DNA from 3 places in the Niveibacterium sp. COAC-50 genome. Region 3 is predicted to be linked to each of the others. Evidence: predicted binding sites of a transcription regulator. Region 3 holds the regulator's gene; each other region holds the start of a gene.

Region 1 (3,277 bases), on a different contig from region 3:
CGACTGATCCAGCTCTTCTCAAGCAACAGGCGCGCGCCCAGCTCCGAAAGCGGAATCGGGCCGCTGCGCCCCAGTTCTGTGAGGATGTGGCACTGCGTGTTGGTGGTGCCGCAGCATTCGGCCGCGGCGCGCTGTGCGCGGGTATAGAGGCGCGCTACCTCGCGCAGCAACTCCCCTGGATTGGGTGGCAGTTCGGTCATGGCGTGCGTATCGATCAGGTTTTGCTGAACTCTGATCTTTCCGGATATGGTTGTCAATAGCAACCAATGGCATCCGAGCACCGTAATTGTCATGCCGGAGGAGTATCGTCACGTCCCGTCACCGCACATCCGCGGTGGCCGCCGCCCGCATCGCATGCGCGGCCGTTTGCGTTTCCACGAGGACCGCATGAACCCGCTTGATCCCCTTCCACTGCACGGCACGCACATCACCCTTCGACGCCTGCGTGCCGAGGACCTCGCCGCTTTCCAGAGTTACCGGCAGGACACCGCGCTGGCGCGATACCAGGGTTGGCAGCCACAGTCCGACGCCGACGCGCTGGCATTCATCACGTCGATGGCGATGGCGCCGATCTTTCCGCGTGCCGAATGGGTGCAGCTCGGCATTGCCGAACGCGCGACCTATGAGTTGATCGGCGATATCGGCATTTGCGTATCAGCCGATGGCGCCCACGCCGAAATCGGCTTCACGTTGAGCCGGCCGGCCCAGGGGCGCGGATTTGCGCAAGAGGCGCTCGGCCTTGCCACGCAGCTGCTGTTCCAGGCCACCACCGTGGCCGAGGTGCGGGGCATTACCGACGCCCGCAACGCGCCCTCGATTGCGCTGCTGGAGCGGGTCGGCATGCGCCGCATTGCTTCGTCCGACGCGGTCTTCAAGGGCGAACCCTGCGTCGAACATACCTATGTTCTGTCACGCCCTCAGGGTGGGGCGCACTCGCGCTGACGGCTGCGGATCTGCGGCCGTGCCAGGTGCGCGGCGGCTCAGCTGCGATGCGCTTCGGCCGATGCCACCGCGGTCGGTTGTTGCACCACGGCTTGTGCGGCGACCTGCTCGTAGCCAACGACGGTGCTGCCGAGGCACAGCGCCGTACCGACGATGGCCAGCAGGGCGGCGAGGACTTTGTGGTGTTGGCGGATCAGTTGGGTTTTCATGATGTTTCCTCTCACTCTTTGACTTGGGGACAGCCTCCGTCGGTCTCGATCGGTGCTGCGTTGAGTGAAGGATGGCGACCGGAACGGGCTACCGCGACCGCCATGCGATGAACCGCAGCAATGCGGGGGCAGGCTGCAGAAAATGCGGCTGGTTGGGTCGGCGCAAACACCTCGGCCGCACTGCGCTTGCCCTGTGCCGGCGATCCCACAAGCCCATCGATCAGCGCCTCCGCCGGTGCTTGAGCGGATGCTCAAGAGGCTGATCTGCGTCAGCCGGGCGCCTGCGCCGCGGGATATCGTGCGATCAAGCGATTTAATTGCAGATCCATCAATTTTGGCGTTTTGGTGCCGTAAAGAGGGTATTGACTCCCGATTCGCTACGCCCGCGGTTTCAATGAAATGACGGCGGCGGCACCGGGCCATGTCATGCGTGTCGCTGCGTTTGTCGCGGCCACGCGCCCCGAATTCGCTTGGTAGCCCCCCGGAACCCCAGCATGCGAACCAACCTGCCAGTCACCCAAGTCGAGACGATCCTGCCCGACGGGGTCTTCATCTACTCCCGCACCGACCTCAAAGGCCGCATCACCGAAGCGAACCGTGCTTTCGCAGAGATCAGCGGCTATGAACCCGAGGCCATGCTGGGCGAGCCGCACAACCTGATCCGCCATCCGGACATGCCGCCAGCGGCCTTTGCCGACATGTGGCAGAACCTCAAGGCCGGCAGGCCCTGGAAAGGGGTGGTCAAGAATCGGCGCAGCGACGGCGGCTACTACTGGGTGGTTGCCAACGTCTCCCCGGTGCGAGAGCACGGCCAGGTGGTTGGCTATCAATCGGTGCGCACGCGGCCCAGCAAGGCTCAGATTGCAGCCGCCGAAGCGGCGTATCGCCGCTTGCGCGAGGGTGACCGCAGCATCTGCGTGAAGGATGGCCGGGTGCGGCGCAGCCACGGCCGCGTGCGTGCCGGGCTGCTGGCACACGAAACGCGCGTTGCAGGCTTCGTCACGCTGGCGGTACTGATGGCACTGCTGGCGGTTGCGAGCGCGCTGCTGCCCAGCCCCGCGCTGATCATCGCGACGCTTGTTGCGGCCGGCGTTACCGCGTTGGCGGGTCTCTACTTGCTGGCGGTGCACATGCCGCAAACCAACCGCCGGCTCGATGCCATCGACGCCTTTCTCGAAGGGGCGCTATCGACCGGGGAGCTCACCGCCTCGCTCACGCCTGCGAGCGACGATCGTATCGGCCGTATCGCCGCGCAGCTCGACACGCTTGTGTCGGCAACGCGGGCAACGCTGCAGATCGTGCAGGACGCTACACGCGAAGTCGGCGAGTCGACACATCAGCTTCACGGCAGTGTCGAGCGCCTCCATGGTGCGGCGGCCGAGCAGAGCGCGATCACCTCGTCGGCTGCGTCTGGCGTGGAAGAGATGACCGTCTCGATCTCCGAGGTCGCCCTGCATGCCAATGACACCCACGGGGTTGCGCTGAGTGCCGGCTCCGCCGCCGAGCAGGGTGTGGCCGTGTCGCTGCAGGCAGGCGAGACGATTCAGGGGCTCGCCGAGGCGATCTCCAGCTCAACCGAAACCGTGGCGCAGCTTGGCCGCCGCATGACCGAAGTGGGCCGGGTCGCGGGCGTGATCAAGGAAATTGCCGAGCAGACCAACCTGCTCGCGCTCAACGCGGCAATCGAGGCCGCGCGCGCGGGCGAGCAAGGGCGCGGCTTTGCGGTCGTGGCCGACGAGGTGCGCAAGCTTGCAGAGCGGACCGCCGCGGCTACGCAAGAGATCGACGCGATGATCGCGCGCATCCACGCCGAGGCCGACGACGCGGTGAGCGGCATGCAGCACAGCGTGGATCAGGTCAGCGCGTCGGTTGCGCTGGTTGACGACGCCGAGCGCGCGTTGGCGCGCATCAACGCCGAGATGACCGCAACGCTCACGCGCGTCGGCGAGATCTCGCTCTCGTCGCAGGAACAGGCGAGTGCGATGAATGCGCTGGCACAGAGCGTCGAAAACGTTGCCCGCCTGACGGAGGAGAACCTGACCGTCGCCGATGCGACGCAGCGCTGCTCACATGCGCTGCACCGAAACGTCGAGCGTATGCGCAAGGCGGTGGCGCAATACAACGTT
Region 2 (3,277 bases), on a different contig from region 3:
CGACCGATAACGTACTTGTCACTTGCCAGTCCACCTCCCGGAGCCAATAAAAACATGTTCAAGAACCTGCGGATCTCTTCAAGACTGGTTCTGCTTTCGAGCTTTCTGCTTGCGCTCGTCGTGGTCGTCGTCGTGATCGGGCGCAATGGCCTGTCCAGCGCTACCGACAAGATCGAGGCGGCGTACGTCACGCACACGGTGCCGATGTCGCAGCTGGGCGTGTCGCTCGATACGCTGCACCGCAGCCGGATGCGCATCGTGCTGGCAATGGAGACACAGTACGTCAAGACCGCCGAAGAGCACTTCGAGGCCATGCGCCAGCTCGACGCCGAGGCGCTGAAGGGGCTCCAGGCCGCCTTCAAAACCATGACCGACCCGGCAGCGAAGAAGCAGATCAAGGCCTTCCAGACCAGCTACAAGGACTTCACCGAGTCGCGCGACAAGATGATCAAGATGTACGGCGAGGGCGACCGGATGCAGGCAGTGTCCGAATTCCGCTCCAACGCTTTGCCCGCGTTCGAGCAGGCGATCGATGCCCTCACCGCCCTGCTGAAGATGCAGGTGAAGGAGACCGAGAACTCCAATGCCGTCGTGGCCGCCACTGCCAGCAAGATCAAGAACACCACGATGGCGATCGCGCTGGTCGGCCTCATCGCCGCGGCGGCCCTGTCGTTCTCGATCATCCGGTCGGTAACCAAACCGCTCGGGCAATCGGTCAAGCTGGCCGAGAAGATTGCCGACGGCGACCTGAGCACCGAGATCCGCGTCGAGCGCAACGACGAGACCGGCAAGCTGCTGACCGCGCTTGACGCGATGCAGCAGCAGCTGCGCGCGATGATCGGTGCAATCGAGCAATCGAGCGCCAATATCGCCGGCGCCGCCCAGCACCTGAATGGTGCCTATCACGAGATCGAAGGCAGTGCCGCACAGCAGAGCGAAGCCGCCGCCGGCATCGCCGCCGCCGTGCAGGAGATGACCGCCGGCCTCGACCACGTCGCCGAGCGCGCCGCACGTGTGCGCGAAGAAGCCCAGAACGCCCACCGCATGTCGGAAGAAGGCTCGGTGCTGGCCGACGCCGCAAGCGACGAAGTCGGCCGCGTTGCCGAGTCGGTCAATACCGCAGCGTCGAACATCGGCCGCCTTGAAGAACACTCCACCCGCATCAGCGGCATCGCCGGCATCATCAAGGAGATCGCCGACCAGACCAACCTGCTCGCGCTCAACGCTGCAATCGAAGCGGCACGCGCTGGCGAACAGGGCCGCGGCTTCGCGGTGGTGGCGGACGAGGTACGCAAGCTGGCCGAGAAGACCGGCAAGGCAACCAGCGAGATCATGACCGCGCTAGGCGCGATCCACGGTGAGACCGAAAGCGTCGCCCGCGTGATGCGCGCATCGGCCACCCAGGCGAATTCGTCAGTCGAAGCGATCAGCCGCCTCGGCCCGGCCCTCGGCTCGCTCAAGAGCGGGGCCGATACGACCCGCCACGAAGTCGCCGAGTTGGTCGAGACCTACAACGAACAAAGCGCGGCCAGCCATGCGATTGCCGAGCACATCGAGCGGATCGCGCAGATGAGCGATTCGACCAATGCGGCGATCACCCGCAGCGCCGGCTCGGTGAACGACCTCGAATCGATGGCGGCAGAACTCCGCGCAGCGGTATCCAAGTTCAGGCTTTGAGCGGACCGGGAGAGACGCTCCTGACGGCGGGCCGCCCACATGCGGCGGCCCACCGTTTTCTTTCCTGCCTTGATGCGGCGGTTTGACTTCCAGCCGCCCCCGCGTTAGTTTCCTGCCACTGCGCCGATTTGATCTACAGCTTGCGGGCGCAATACAAATCCGGCTAAAGCGAGGGCAGCCCGACCGTTTGCTCTCCGAGAGCCGGTCGGGTTTTTGTTTTTCTGACGGGCAACCATGACTTCTTCCGGATCCGTTGGCGTCGTCTCGCCGCAGACGGCGCATTTCGCAGAGCCGCTCACGCTGAAAAGCGGCGCGGTGCTGCCGGCCTACGATCTCGTCTACGAGACCTACGGCACCCTTAACGCCCAGCGCGACAACGCGGTGCTGGTCTGCCACGCGCTGTCAGGCTCGCACCATGTGGCGGGCACCTACGCCGGCAAGCCCAAGAGCGTGGGCTGGTGGGACAACCTCGTCGGCCCCGGCAAGCCGCTGGATACCAACAAGTTCTTCGTGATCGGGGTGAACAACCTGGGCGGCTGCTATGGCTCGACCGGCCCGACCTCGATCAACCCAGCCACTGGCAAGCCCTGGGGCGCGGACTTCCCCTTCGTGACGGTGGAAGACTGGGTCGCGGCACAGGCCCGGCTGGCCGATCTGCTGGGGATCGAACGCTTCGCGGCCGTGCTGGGTGGCAGCCTCGGCGGCATGCAGGCGCTGGAGTGGACGCTGGCCTTCCCGGACCGCGTGCGGCACGCTGCGATCATCGCCGCGGCGCCGAAACTCTCGGCGCAGAACATCGCATTCAACGAAGTCGCGCGGCAGGCGATCAAGTCCGACCCGCAATTCCACGGCGGCCACTACTACGAGCACGGCGTGGTGCCGGTAAATGGCCTCAAGCTCGCGCGCATGGTCGGCCACATCACCTATCTGTCGGACGACGCGATGGGCGAGAAATTCGGCCGCAAGCTGCGCCACGGCGAGCACAAGTACCACTGGGACGTGGAGTTCGAGATCGAGTCCTACCTGCGCTATCAGGGCGACAAGTTCGCCGGTTACTTTGACGCCAACACCTATCTGCTGGCGACCAAGGCGCTCGACTACTTCGACCCGGCCTTCGACTACGACGGCGACCTGGCCGCCGCGCTCGCGCGTGCCAAGGCCGACTTCTTCGTCGCCTCGTTCTCGACCGACTGGCGCTTCTCGCCGGAGCGCTCGCGCGAGCTGGTGTTCGCGCTGATCCAGAACGGCCTCAAGGTCAGCTACGCCGAGCTGGAAAGCACGGCCGGCCATGACTCCTTCCTGCTCGACGATCCGCAGTACCACGCGGTGTTGCGCGCGTGGTTCGACGGCATTGGAGTTTGAGATGTCTACCCGTTTCGACTTTGAAGTGATCGCGCGCTGGGTGCAGCCCGGCGATACCGCATTGGACCTCGGCTGCGGCGACGGCAGCCTGCTCGCCTTCCTGCGTGACACCCGGGGCATCAAGGGTTACGGCGTGGAAGCGGACCCTGACCGCGTCGTGGCCTGCATCCGCAACGGCGTGAATGTGTTGCAGATCGACCTTGAGAAGGGCCTTACCGATTTCAACGACGGCCAGTTC
Region 3 (3,277 bases):
GCGCGAACTGGCGCCTGATTCGCCTTTCCGCCTGACGCCCGAAGATGCCGGCCTGCTCAGCTCGGCCCCACGCAACCGCGACAACGACGGAGCGCGCGCATGAAGCCCGGATTCGAGGATCAGGCTGCTGGCTTGCGTCGCCTGCTGCGCCGCGCGCCACCTCAAGTGGTCGCGGTGAGCGCCTTCGGTGCCGGTGCGATGCATTGGCTGGCGGGGCAGGCGCTGACGCGCGCACAAGGCGGTCGCCAGGTAACGGTGTTCGACGAGATGGCAAGCTGCGGCAACCTCGCCGACGCGCTCGGCGCTGCGGCGCGCTTCGATCTCTTGCAGGCGGTGGAGCGCCATGTATCGCTTGAGGCTGCACGCGTCGAGGCAGGGCCGGGGCTGTCGCTGTATTCGTCGGCGCGCCTGGCGCGCGCCCTGAATGGCGCCGACCGGGTGTTGAGCGAGCGTTTCGCCGAAACCTGCCGCGCCTTGCAGCGTGGCTGCGATCTCTGGTTGATCCACGCACGGGCCGACGAGCGCCGTAGCCTCTCGCCGCTCGCCAGTGCGGCGCACCGGATGGTCGTCGTGGTCGATGGCTCGCCGCGGGCGATCACCGAAGCCTACGCGCTGATCAAGCATTTGGATGGTGGTCCGTGGCCGCAGATCGACCTGGCTCTGGCAAATCCCCGTGATCAGGACGAGGCAGAGGCCCTGTTGGCCAACCTGGTCCTGGTCGGGCATCGGCAAACGAGCCTCGCGCTGCGTCGCGTGAAGGGATTGGATGCTTGTGCGGCCGCCGCCGCGGCAGCATCTGACACTACGACGGACGGCGTGTTTCTGGATCGTGTTCTCGGCTTGGCGCGGCGAAGGCAGCGTACCTCGATGGCGCTGGCGCTGTGAGCCAGAAGAAAAAATCCTGAAATAGGGCTCAATTTCCCTCTCAGGCGGCCGATAGTGTGAGTAGTGACGGCAGGGAGGCTTCGTCCGAAGCCTCGAACGAGACCGTAGAAGAGAGAGTCACACGATGTACACCGCATCGGGAACGCTAGACAAGAACCAACTCGTCACGCAGTACGTTCCACTGGTGAAGCGAATTGCGTATCACCTGATGGCGAAACTGCCGGCGAGCGTGCAGGTTGAAGACATCATCCAGAACGGCATGCTGGGTTTGCTCGACGCGATCGGGCGTTACGAAGAGGGCCTGGGTGCCCAGTTCGAAACCTATGCCGTCCAACGTATCCGCGGCGCCATGCTCGATGGCCTGCGCGAAAACGACTGGCTGCCGCGCAGCCTGCGCCGCGAGATGCGCCGCATCGAAGGCGCGATCCACCAGCTTGAACAACGCCACGGCCGCCAGCCGACGGAGAAGGAACTGGCCGAAACGCTTGGCATGACGCTGGCCGACTACCAGAAGATGCTGCAGGAAGCGCGCGGCTATCAACTGGTCTACTTCGAGGATTTCAGCGACGAGGAGGAAGAAGACTTCCTCGAGCGCCATGTCGCCGGCAACGAGGCAGATCCGCTCGACATGCTGGAAGACAAGAAGATGCGCGAATCGCTGATCAAGGCGATCGACGATCTGCCCGAGCGCGAGAAGATGGTGATGGGTCTGTACTACGAGGAAGACCTGAACCTGCGCGAGATTGGCGAAGTGCTCGGCGTTTCCGAATCGCGCGTCTGTCAGTTGCACAGCCAGGCGATCGCACGCCTGCGCTCGCGCATCTCGGGCCAGGTGCGTAGTCATGCAGCCAGTGCGCGCGGACGCCGCGCGTCGATCTGAGCGGAGCACGCGCCGTGGATAAGATCAGCATCCTCGGCCTGTTTGTCGGCTTGACGGCCATCGTCGGCGGGCAGGTGCTCGAAGGCGGCCACATCGGCTCACTGGTCCAGCCCACGGCTTTCCTGATCGTGATCGGCGGAACGCTCGGCGCGGTGATGCTGCAAAGCCCATTCACGGTGTTTCGCCAGGGGCTTCGGATGGGCGCTTGGATCTTCGTGCCACCGGTGCCGCCGTTTCGCCGCGTCATCGAGCAAATCGTTTCCTGGAGTGGGATCGCACGCAAGGAAGGCCTGCTTGCGCTGGAAGGGCAGGCGATGGGGCTGAAAGACAGCTTTGCCGCCAAGGGCTTACAGCTGCTTGTCGATGGTGTCGAACCAGAACGGCTTCGCGAGGTGCTCGAAGTCGAAATCGGCGCCTGGGAGCAGCAGATGAAAACCAGTGCCAAGGTGTGGGAGGCTGCAGGTGGTTATGCGCCGACCATCGGTATCCTCGGTGCGGTGATGGGTCTCATCCATGTGATGGAGAACCTCTCTGACCCTTCAAAGCTCGGCGCGGGTATTGCGGTGGCCTTCGTGGCGACGATCTATGGTGTCGGCTCGGCGAACCTGATCTTTCTGCCGATCGCGAAAAAGTTGCAGGCCCATATCGCGCAACTCGTCGCAGTGCGCGAAATGTTGGTCGATGGCCTGGTTGGCATCGCCCATGGCGATAATCCGCGCATTATCGAAAGCCGCTTGCAGGGCTACGTCACCTGACGTGTTGCGGCGCTTGTTCTAGGCTGCCGCGTCAAATTCACATTCATCATTCTCGGCTCTGTCCTGCGATTCGTCGCGGGCTCAGGGCCGGCTTCAGCAGCCAGATATTTCTGAACCGTCCGCCTCAAGTTGTGGTCGCGTTCGCCGTTCTTTCCTATGTCTTAAGCGCATTTACCGGAACGCATCATGGGTCGTCGCAAGCACGAGGAAGAGCACGAGAATCACGAGCGGTGGCTCGTCTCGTACGCAGATTTCATTACGCTGCTTTTTGCGTTCTTCGTGGTGATGTACGCGTTGAGCTCGATCAACGAGGGCAAGTACCGGGTGCTCTCGAACTCGCTTGTGAGCGCCTTCCGTAATGTGACGACGAACGCCGACGGCATGCAGATCGTGCCGCGTGCGTCGATCGCGGGTGCGGTGCCGCAGCAGGCGAAGGTGCAAAAGTCGCCCGCCGAGAGCGAGGCGCGGGTGCAAGCGCGTCAGCAGATGCACAGCATGGCGGAACAGGTCCGGCGCGTGTTGGAACCGCTGGTGCGCGGCGGCCAGGTGTCCGTGAATGAGGGCGCGCATGGCATCTCGATCGAGATCAATGCCAGTGCGCTGTTCAATCCGGGTGAGGCCTACCTTGGGAGCGACGCGGTGCGTGCGCTGCGTGCCGTGGGTGAGGTCTTGGCACAGGGCGACTTCCCGATCCGCGTTGAGGGGCATTCCGACAATATTCCGATCGCGACCGCAGCGTTTGCGTCGAACTGGGAAC

What was found. The regulator FliA, encoded in region 3, starts transcription of late flagellar genes. The targets are predictions, from matches to a motif close to CTAAAGTTNNNNNNNNNNNNGCCGNTA.
Region 1: HH302_RS17025 (PAS domain-containing methyl-accepting chemotaxis protein) is a predicted target of FliA. The motif match lies at 1,479-1,505, and genes of this name have one in related genera.
Region 2: HH302_RS08875 (homoserine O-acetyltransferase) is a predicted target of FliA. The motif match lies at 1,780-1,806, and genes of this name have one in related genera.

The regions. Positions count from the first base shown of each region.
Region 1 covers NZ_JABCJM010000004.1:331,664-334,940, reverse strand. The annotation lists gene HH302_RS17040 (MarR family winged helix-turn-helix transcriptional regulator) at 1-200, opposite strand, end outside; gene HH302_RS17035 (GNAT family N-acetyltransferase) at 388-942, shown strand; gene HH302_RS17030 (hypothetical protein) at 981-1,151, opposite strand; gene HH302_RS17025 (PAS domain-containing methyl-accepting chemotaxis protein) at 1,646-3,277, shown strand, end outside.
Region 2 covers NZ_JABCJM010000002.1:310,400-313,676, forward strand. The annotation lists gene HH302_RS08870 (methyl-accepting chemotaxis protein) at 55-1,677, shown strand; gene HH302_RS08875 (homoserine O-acetyltransferase) at 1,912-3,039, shown strand; gene metW (methionine biosynthesis protein MetW) at 3,041-3,277, shown strand, end outside.
Region 3 covers NZ_JABCJM010000003.1:363,023-366,299, reverse strand. The annotation lists gene flhF (flagellar biosynthesis protein FlhF) at 1-103, shown strand, start outside; gene HH302_RS14860 (hypothetical protein) at 100-885, shown strand; gene HH302_RS14855 (RNA polymerase sigma factor FliA) at 1,010-1,765, shown strand; gene HH302_RS14850 (flagellar motor protein) at 1,780-2,520, shown strand; gene motD (flagellar motor protein MotD) at 2,704-3,277, shown strand, end outside.